One region of the Rhizobium sp. A22-96 genome, then DNA from elsewhere that is predicted to be linked to it. Evidence: riboswitches for the same ligand, from Rfam matches in the RefSeq annotation. Region 1 holds a riboswitch; each other region holds the start of a gene.
The links. A riboswitch is a leader RNA that binds a small molecule or an ion and turns the genes downstream of it on or off. The one in region 1 is predicted to bind thiamine pyrophosphate.
Positions count from the first base shown of each region.

Region 2: it holds a riboswitch for thiamine pyrophosphate, as region 1 does, so the genes downstream of both, thiB (thiamine ABC transporter substrate binding subunit) here and thiC (phosphomethylpyrimidine synthase ThiC) in region 1, are expected to answer to the same signal.
Region 3: it holds a riboswitch for thiamine pyrophosphate, as region 1 does, so the genes downstream of both, thiM (hydroxyethylthiazole kinase) here and thiC (phosphomethylpyrimidine synthase ThiC) in region 1, are expected to answer to the same signal.

Region 1 covers NZ_JBNWDQ010000001.1:826,110-829,383, reverse strand. Annotated here, with positions in the region: gene thiO (glycine oxidase ThiO) at 1-55, opposite strand, end outside; gene thiC (phosphomethylpyrimidine synthase ThiC) at 57-1,883, opposite strand; TPP riboswitch at 1,976-2,107, opposite strand; gene ACQZ6F_RS03735 (hypothetical protein) at 2,261-3,004, opposite strand.
Region 2 covers NZ_JBNWDQ010000004.1:261,979-265,252, reverse strand. Annotated here, with positions in the region: gene ACQZ6F_RS19565 (MDR family MFS transporter) at 1-1,199, shown strand, start outside; TPP riboswitch at 1,270-1,386, shown strand; gene thiB (thiamine ABC transporter substrate binding subunit) at 1,436-2,464, shown strand; gene thiP (thiamine/thiamine pyrophosphate ABC transporter permease ThiP) at 2,475-3,274, shown strand, end outside.
Region 3 covers NZ_JBNWDQ010000001.1:331,888-335,161, reverse strand. Annotated here, with positions in the region: gene thiD (bifunctional hydroxymethylpyrimidine kinase/phosphomethylpyrimidine kinase) at 1-307, opposite strand, end outside; gene thiE (thiamine phosphate synthase) at 304-939, opposite strand; gene thiM (hydroxyethylthiazole kinase) at 936-1,739, opposite strand; TPP riboswitch at 1,786-1,882, opposite strand; gene ACQZ6F_RS01465 (DUF1127 domain-containing protein) at 2,117-2,263, shown strand; gene yghU (glutathione-dependent disulfide-bond oxidoreductase) at 2,761-3,274, shown strand, end outside.

The DNA of each region.
Region 1 (3,274 bases):
GTTCATGTGCGAGAGTGAGGCCGGCAACGCCGGCCCCTTTGATCAGGACGCGCATCTCACTCGGCCGGATGAGCAAGGTTTTCGATGGGCATATAGAGATCCCCGCCCTCGCGATATTTTGCCGCCATCGCGTCCAAGCCCTCCTTCTGGGCCTCGGCGCGAATGTCGTGCGAAATCCGCATCGAGCAGAATTTCGGACCGCACATCGAGCAGAAATGCGCGACCTTGTGCGCTTCCTTCGGCAAGGTTTCGTCATGGAAGCTACGGGCCGTATCGGGATCGAGCGAGAGGTTGAACTGATCTTCCCAGCGGAATTCGAATCGCGCCCGCGACAGGGCATCGTCACGGAGCTGGGCGGCCGGATGTCCCTTGGCAAGATCGGCGGCATGGGCGGCGATCTTGTAGGTGATAACGCCGGTCTTGACGTCATTGCGATCGGGCAGGCCGAGATGTTCCTTCGGCGTGACATAGCAGAGCATCGCCGTGCCGAACCAGCCGATCATCGCAGCGCCTATGCCGGAGGTGATGTGATCGTAACCCGGCGCGATATCGGTCGTCAGCGGCCCGAGCGTATAGAAGGGTGCCTCGCCGCAGACCTTCAGCTGCTTGTCCATGTTTTCCTTGATCTTGTGCATCGGCACATGGCCGGGGCCTTCGATCATCACCTGGCAATCTTTGGCCCAGGCGATCTTGGTCAATTCGCCGAGGGTTTCCAGCTCGGCGAATTGCGCGGCGTCGTTGGCATCAGCGATCGAGCCGGGACGAAGGCCGTCGCCAAGCGAGAAGGAGACGTCGTAGGCGCGGCAGATGTCGCAGATCTCCTCGAAATGCTCGTAAAGGAAGCTCTCGCGGTGGTGATGGAGACACCACTTGGCCATGATCGAGCCGCCGCGCGAGACGATGCCGGTGACACGATTGACCGTTAGCGGGATGTAATGCAGCCGCACGCCGGCATGGATGGTGAAATAATCGACGCCCTGTTCGGCCTGTTCGATCAACGTGTCGCGATAGACCTCCCAGGTCAGGTCTTCGGCAATGCCGCTGACCTTTTCCAGCGCCTGATAGAGCGGCACGGTGCCGATCGGCAGCGGCGAATTGCGGATGATCCATTCGCGGATGTTGTGGATGTTGCGGCCGGTTGAGAGGTCCATGACGGTATCGGCGCCCCAGCGGGCGGCCCAGACCATCTTCTCGACCTCTTCCGCCATCGACGACGTGACGGCGGAATTGCCGATATTGGCGTTGATCTTCACCAGAAAGTTCCGACCGATGATCATCGGTTCGGCCTCGGGGTGGTTGATGTTGGCAGGGATGATCGACCGACCGGCAGCGACTTCCTGGCGGACGAATTCCGGCGTCACATGGTCTGGAATATGGGCACCGAAGCTCTCACCGTCGCGAATCAGGGCTTCGGCCTTTGCCTTGCGGCCGAGATTTTCGCGAATAGCGATGAATTCCATCTCCGGCGTGATAATGCCGGCCCGTGCATAGGCCAGCTGCGTGACGGCCTTGCCACCCGTGGCACGCAATGGCTGGCGTTTGGCGGGAAATTCCGGCGTCAGCCGATCGGCGCTGACGAAGCCATTGTCTTCGGGGCGGATGTGGCGACCCTCATAGGCTTCGACATCGCCGCGGGCGAGCACCCAGTCGCGCCGCAGCTGCGCGAGGCCTTGCTCGATAAGGATATCTGCGCCTTCGATCGTATAGGGGCCGGAGGAATCATAGACGACGACAGGCGGCTCGCCCGCGGTTGGATGAACGCTGATCTCGCGCATCGGGACGCGGATATCGGTGTGGATCTCCCCCGGAATGTAGATTTTCCGCGATGCCGGCAGCGGCCCGGTGGTAACGGTGGGGGTGAGGTTTTTTGCGGCAATGGTCATGGTTTGAGGCTCCAAGTGGTTGTTGGAGACCCAGTCAATCAGCCGGAATGATGAAAAGACGCCGGCATGGATTCCACGCGTGAATCCGAAGCCATCGAGCGCTTGCACCGTCCCTACGCCAGTATGAACTGGATCAGGTTCAACGGGTCACTGCGCCACAATCGACAGAGTCGTATTGTCCAGCAGTATCTCAGCCCCTTGCCGGGACCCCCCTGGTGAATGTCGAAAGGCTATGCTCTCTCTTCGGCTGCTGTCAACCCCGCAGCCATTGTCGTTCTTACGACCTCTTTCGCCACCCACAACTCAAGAGTGCGCGCAGCGGCTTTTCAGCTACACGGCAGGCACAAAGCCGAGAGTGGTTGTAATCTCGCGCCGGATCAGTAGCGGGGTGCGGTATTGCCGACGAAGCGATGAGGGCCGGTATGGTTCAGCTTGCTGGCCGTATCGAGCCAGATCTTGCCACCCAAGGCGCGCCAGCGGCGGCAGAAGGCGAAATCCTCGCTGAGATAAAGGCCGGTTTCTTCCTCGATCATGCATTCGAACAGCGCATATTGCGTACCCGGCGAAGCCTTGGTGCTCGGATAGGCATGGATGGCATTGTAGCGCAACCCTGGGTAGGATTCGCTCATCTGCTCCAGGACCGCGCGTTTGATGAGAAGCATGCCGGTGCCGGCATAGACGGCGCTGACGAAATCGCCGTCGCGTTCCGCATTTTGTCCCACCAGGGGCGTGCCGACATAGTGAAGAGCGGCTGCAGCAAGCGACGAGCCATCCTGCGAATTGATGCGGGCGGCGGTCTCCCAATCGTAATCCTTGATCGGATACATGGCGGCAACGACGTCCTTGTCGGCATCCAGCAGGCGCATGACCTGATCGGGCTCGAAACTGATGTCCGCATCGACGAAGAGCAGATGAGTCGCCGCAGTATCGTTGAGGAAGGATGACACCAGCGTGTTGCGGCTGCGGGTGATCAGCGCGTCATTGCCGAGCAGGGCGAGTGTCAGCTGAATGCCTGCCTGAGCGCCTCGCTGCATGAGCGAGAAGATGGATTGCATATAATCCTTGGTGACGAGACCGCCGAAACAGGGAGTCGCAATGAAGATCAGCCGATTCTCGGTCATTCGCAGTTGGTTCCTTTCCGGAAGTGCGATTCGCCAGAATCTAGGGAGATTCACTATTTCTGTGTGTACCGAATTGTTGAATTTTGTTTCTGAAAGTTTGCTGGATGTTGCTGGAGAGAGATTGTCGGCCGGCGTCGGCTCCAATGCCAATGGCTGTCAGTGGCCCATGGAATTTGAAGGCGCAGACCCGGTTTTGACGGCAAGGCCATCAGCCGGAGCCGCTATCTCGCTCCTTAAAGGCATGAATCGACGCGTTTCTGCCGTCAGCGG
Region 2 (3,274 bases), on a different contig from region 1:
GTGTGTTGCAGGGCTTCGGCGGCGGCGGCATCATGGTGTCGATCTTCGCCGTCAATGCCGACCTGTTCGAACCGCGCGAACGCGCCCGCTATCAGAGCTATTCAAGCCTCGTGCTGATGGCGTCGGGTGCCATCGGCCCCGTTCTCGGCGGCACGATGAGCGATCTGTTCGGCTGGCGCTCGATCTTTCTCGTCAACGTCCCGATCGGCTTCGTCGTGCTGGCTGGTCTCGCCACCATGCTGCCCTATCGCAAGCCGAGCCGCCGGCCAAAGATCGATTATGCCGGCGCGCTGGTCCTTGCGCTGACGACCACAAGCATCGTGCTGGCCGCAGACGGCACCGAACTCTTCGGATCGCTGCTGTCGCCGCAATGTCTCGGAATCATCGCCTTCGGTGTTATCTGCGCGATTACCTGGGTCTTCATCGAACGCCGCGCGCCTGAGCCCATCGTTCCGATGACTCTCTTCCGCAATCCGACATTCGGTCTGCTTCTGATCATCTCGATCACCAGCGGTGCGGTTGCCATCGGCATGGTCAACTATTTCGCACTGTTCCTGCAGACGACAACGGGCCTGTCGCCTTCGATGGCCGGCCTGCTGTTCATCCTCCTGACCGGCGGCCTCGTCTGCGGCTCGCTTTCCGCCGGCCGGTTGATCGCGGCAAGGGGTCGCTACAAGCCCTTCGCGGTTGCCAGCGCCGCCTGCAGCACCATTGCATTCGCTTCGCTGGCCTTCGTCCATGCCGGCACCCCCATCGCCCTCATCGGCGGCCTGATGCTGCTGCACGGCATCGGCATCGGCCTTGCGCAGCAGGTGCCCGTCATCGGGGTACAGAACGCTGCGGGTGCCCGCGACATCGGCGCCGCCACCGGCGCCGTCACGCTGTCGCGCATGGGCGGCGCCTCGATCGCCATCTCCATCTACGGCGCCATCATCGCGGCCAAGCTCGGTAGTGTCGGTGTCTCGATCGCAGGTGTTTCCGACATCGAGGAACTGACGCCGAAGATGATGGCCGCCTTGCCGGAAGCCACGCGCGAGGCCGTCGCCAATGCCTATGCAGGCGCCTTCAGCCCGCTGTTCATGACGGCCGCCGGCATTTGCCTGCTCGGTCTTCTGACATCGCTGACATTGAAAAACGTGCAACTGCCCGGCACGACAAAGAAATTCGAAAGCACGGTTAGCGCCGAAGCTGCCGAATAGATCGCGCAGCCTGCAATCGACAGGGGAATCATTCCCCTTGTCATCCCTTCGTCACAAGGCTAAATCTGCCGACGCTCTAACGGGGTGCCTTATGTCCTTTCGGACATCTGGCTGAGAGGCTTTCACCAGCCAACCCGCGGAACCTGATCCGGCTAACACCGGCGGAGGGATTAGACGCGTGACGAAATCATAGCGCCCTTTTCCCCTTGACGACGAAACCAAAAGGAGGCGCTCTGATGCTCGACCGTTCACTATTGTCACTGCTCACCGGCCTGGCCCTTGCCGCCGGCGCAACATTTCTTTCCACGCAGCCCGCCGCAGCGGCCGACAAGACGCTGACCATCTACACCTATGAAAGCTTCACCGCCGATTGGGGTCCGGGCCCCAAGGTCAAGGCCGCTTTCGAAAAGACATGCGGCTGCACCGTCAATTACGTCAGCGTCACCGATGGCGTGGCGCTGCTCTCCCGCCTGAAGCTCGAAGGCGCCGGCACCAAGGCCGATGTGGTTCTTGGCCTCGACACCAACCTGGTCGACGAAGCCAAGGATACTGGCCTTTTCGACACCAGCGGCGTCGATACATCGGCCCTCAAGGTTCCCGGCGATTTCAAGGATGATGTCTTCGTGCCCTATGATTACGGCCATTTCGCCGTCATCTACGACACCCAGACCGTCAAGAACCCGCCGAAGAGCATGAAGGATCTCGTCGAGGGCGACCCCTCGCAGAAGATCGTCATCGAAGATCCGCGCACCTCGACGCCGGGCCTCGGCCTGCTGCTCTGGGTCAAATCGATCTACGGTGATAAATCAGCCGACGCATGGACCAAGCTCAAGGGCCGTATCCTAACCGTCACGCCCGGCTGGTCGGAAGCCTATGACCTCTTCACCAAAGGCGAAGCGCCGATGGTGCTGTCCTACACGACCTCGCCGGCCTATCACATGATCGAGGACAAGACGGAACGCTATCAGGCGGCCGCCTTCTCCGAGGGACATTACATCCAGATCGAAGTCGCCGGCCTCGTCAAGGCGTCTCCGAACAAGGACCTCGCCCGCGACTTCCTGAAGTTCATGGTCTCCACAGGCTTCCAGGACATCATCCCCACCAGCAACTGGATGATGCCGGCCGCCGCCACCTCCACGCCGCTGCCGGACGCCTTCGGCAAGCTGGTGGTGCCGACGAAGACCTTCCTGATGAGCCCGGACGTCGTCGAGAAGAACCGCAAGGCCTGGATCGACGAGTGGTTGACCGCCACCAGCACCAACTGATCTCTCACCCATGCTGACCGCATCCGAAAGAAAACGCGCCATTTCCGGCGGGGCATTCAGCCTCGCCGGCATCGCCCTTTTCGTCGCGATCGCCGTCGTCATCCTTCTTGCCGCCGGTATCGAGTCCGGCGGCGACACCACGCTTACCGATCCCTATCTGCTGCGGGTGCTTCGCTTCACCCTGCTGCAAGCGGCCTTATCGACGTTGCTCTCCATTCTCCTTGCCATCCCCGTCGCCCGCGCCCTGGCGCGCCAACCGCGCTTTCCGGGCCGGCTGTGGCTGATCCGGCTGATGGCCGTGCCTATGGGCCTGCCCGTCCTGATCGGTGCACTCGGCCTGCTCGGCATATGGGGACGCCAAGGATTGCTCAATCAGACGCTGTCAGCCCTCGGCCTGTCGCAGCCTGTCAGCATTTACGGCCTTGCCGGCATCCTGCTGGCGCATGTCTTCTTCAATATGCCGCTCGCCTGCCGGCTGATGCTGGCCGGGCTGGAGCGCGTTCCGGCGGAATACTGGCTCGTGGGCGGTGGGCTCGGCATGCGGCCGGCATCGATCTTCCGCTTCATCGAATGGCCGGTCCTGCGCGGTCTCATCCCCGGCATCGCCGGCCTGATCTTCATGCTCTGCGCCACCAGCTTCACGCTGGTGCTGATCCTCGGCGGTGGCCCCGCGGCAACGACACTCGAAGTGGCAATCTACCAGGCCCTGCGCTTCGATTTCGATCCCGGCCGCGCCGTGATGCTGTCACTGCTGCAGATCGCCATCACCCTCATTGTTTTAGGCGCGATGACACTATTTCGCGCGCCTGA
Region 3 (3,274 bases), 490 kb from region 1:
GGACGATGGGAACGTCGCGATGCCGCGCCAGACTATCGGCGACAGCCTCCGCGATCGCCGCATTGGCGATCATGCCGATCTTGACGGCATCGACGCGTATGTCGGCGAAGATCGCGGCGATCTGATCAGCAACGAATTGCGGCGGCACGGGATGGACGCCGGTAACGCCCTGCGTGTTCTGGGCCGTCAATGCTGTGAGAACGGCCATGCCGTAGACGCCGCGCGCCGAGAAGGCCTTCAGATCGGCCTGAATACCCGCTCCGCCGGAGGGGTCGGAGCCGGCGATGGAGAGGACGTTGCGGATCATCTGCGCGCTTCCTTGATGGCTTGAGCAATAAGGACTGTTGCGGCCTCGGGGTCGGGTTTGCCGCAGATCGCCGAGACGACGGCTAGTCCGTCTGCACCGGCCGCAAGGGCAGCAGCAACGTGCTCAGCTTTCAGCCCGCCGATGGCGACCGTGGGAACCGGGCAAAGCTGGATGATGCGGGCAAGGCCGTCAAAGCCGATTGGGTGCTTGTGGTCGGGTTTGGTCGGTGTCGCAAAGACGGGGCCGACACCGACATAGTCGACGACATCAGCATCGATGGCCGAGGCGAGAGCTTCCGTCTCCACCGAGAGGCCGAGAATCATCTCCGGCCCGACCCGGCGGCGGGCCTCGCTGGCATCCAGATCTTCCTGGCCGATATGCAGGCCATCGGCACCAATGGCGATGGCAGCCTCGACATCGTCGTTGACAATAAGAAGAGCATTGCTGCCGGCCAGCGCTTGCTTGAGGGCAAGGCCGGTCTCGATCATGGCTGCGGTCGAAGCATGCTTGTCGCGTAATTGCACGATGGTCGCGCCGCCAGCGACTGCGGCACGCGCAGTTTCGACCATGCCGATATCGGCGCAGAGTACGGGGTCGAGAACCAGATAGAGTGAGAGATCGAAGTTCTTCATGCCGTCAAAATCCTGGCTTTGGCAGAAAGCGTTTCCACATCAAGGGCGGTCAGCGCATCGAGGAAGCGCCAGGAGAAGGAGCCGGCGCCATCGGCCGCCGCTCCTGCCTGCTCTCCGGCAACCGCAAAGACGGCAAGCGCCGCCACCGTTGCGTCGAAAGGATTGTCGGGCGTGGCCGCCGCGAAAGCCCCGACAAGGCAGGTCAGCGAGCAGCCGAGTGCGGTGACCTGCGGCATGAGTGGCGATCCGCCTTCTACGCGCCGCGCCTTCTGCCCGTCAGTGACGAAATCGGTGACGCCGGTTACGGCAACCACGCAGCCGTGCGTTTGAGCGAGTTGTCTTGCCGCATCCTCGGCCAGTTCAACGGGATCGCGGCTATCGACGCCTTGGCCGCGGCTGGCGCCACCGGCAAGCGCGATGATTTCCGAGGCATTGCCACGGATGATCGTCGGCTGCAGCTCCAGTAATTGCGCAACCGCCTTGCGCCGGAACGAGGTTGCGTAGTGCGCGACCGGATCGAGGACCCATGGCTTGCCGACCTTTCCCGCCGATTGCGCGGCTGAAAGCATGCCGGCGAGCCATCCCGCCGACAAGGTACCGATGTTGATGGTCAGCGCACCGGAAATTGCGGCAAATTCGGCCGCCTCTTCCTCTGCGTGAACCATGGCAGGCGACGCGCCGGCCGCGAGCATCACATTGGCGGCGATGTTCATTGCCACGAAATTGGTGATGCATTGCACCAGCGGCGGGTTCGCCCGCATGGCGCCGAGCAGAGTGGCGGGATTGGTATGGTCTTGCATATCGCCCTTTCAGGCGGGCGAGACGCGAGGGGCGGCATAGGAAACTGCAAAGCCCCGAGCGACTCCCTCCGCCAGCATGATCTGGTTCAGGTTCAAAGGGTGCTTCTCAGCCCGCTGAACAGCGGACGCCCCTGTCTCTCAATCCGCTTGTTTTCGCAGACAAAGGCGGCCCTGTCATCAGCAAATCGCAAACCAGGGCAGGCGGCGTCTCGATCGCACGCCCAAACCCTCCGGCAATCCATGCATCAGTTGCATGGGTGCAGTGCCACCTTGGCGCTGCAAAAGGGCAGGGGTTTGCACTATATGTTTGTCATCGAAGCGAACGAAGCGCCAAGCACGGCAGCTCAGCTTCGAATACCCAAGGAAAGGGGATCATCATGAACGTAGCACGCTCTTTCAATAACTGGCGCAAGTATCGTCAGACGGTTGCCGAACTGGGTCGCATGTCCACGCGCGAACTGCATGACCTCGGTATCGATCGCGGCGAAATCCGCAATGTCGCCCGCGCAGCCATTGCCGGCTAATAGTCCGACGACTGAATTTAGAGCCGTATTTCCTGGCGCCTGCTTCCTCCCGAGCAGGCGCTTTTGTTTTGTCCGCAAGGCAGCCGCGCGCTGCGCCGTCTGCCGAAAAAATGCACGACCCCAGCCTTAAGCTTTTCGCATAGCGCATAACTGCCCTGCAAAGAAATGCCTATGAACTGAGCAAAAGACTGGTATCTTCTACTCATCGAAGCGATGCACCTCCTCCCGCATCCCTTCGCTCTGCAGACGCCCTACTCCTCCTCCCAAGGGTCGTCTGCGCGAACAGCGCCACTCCTCCTCCCGCGCGCTGTTCATTATTGCCGAAAGCCTGCCGCACCTCCTCCCGCGGCAGGCTTTTTTCGTTTTATCCGGCACCATCCCAAAAGCGGCTCGCGCTCCTCTCGCAAAAATGAATTGCCGCTACTATGTGCGACTGACGTAGCGCGCTACATCGATGATCACGCCCAATCTGATTCACTGAAAATGAGAGGATGCCCATGACCGGTTCTGCCGAATACACGCCCCCTAAAGTCTGGACCTGGAACAAGGCGAATGGCGGCCAGTTCGCCAATATCAACCGGCCGATCGCCGGGCCTACCCATGAAAAGGAACTGCCTGTGGGACGCCATCCCCTGCAGCTTTATTCGCTGGGCACGCCAAATGGTGTGAAGGTCACCATCATGCTTGAAGAACTGCTGGCGCTTGGCCATAGCGGCGCGGAGTATGACGCCTGGCTGATCAAGATCGGCGATGGCGACCAGTTCGGCAGCGGCTTTGTCGACGTCAATCCCAACTCCAAGATCCCGGCCTTGCTGGATCGCAGCGGCCCCAAGCCGATCCGTGTGTTCGAATCGGGATCGATCCTGACCTATCTCGCCGAAAAGTTCGGCGCCTTCCTGCCGACCGAGCAGCCGGCGCGCGCCGAATGCCTGTCCTGGCTGTTCTGGCAGATGGGCAGCGCACCCTATCTCGGCGGTGGCTTCGGCCATTTCTTCGCCTATGCACCGACGA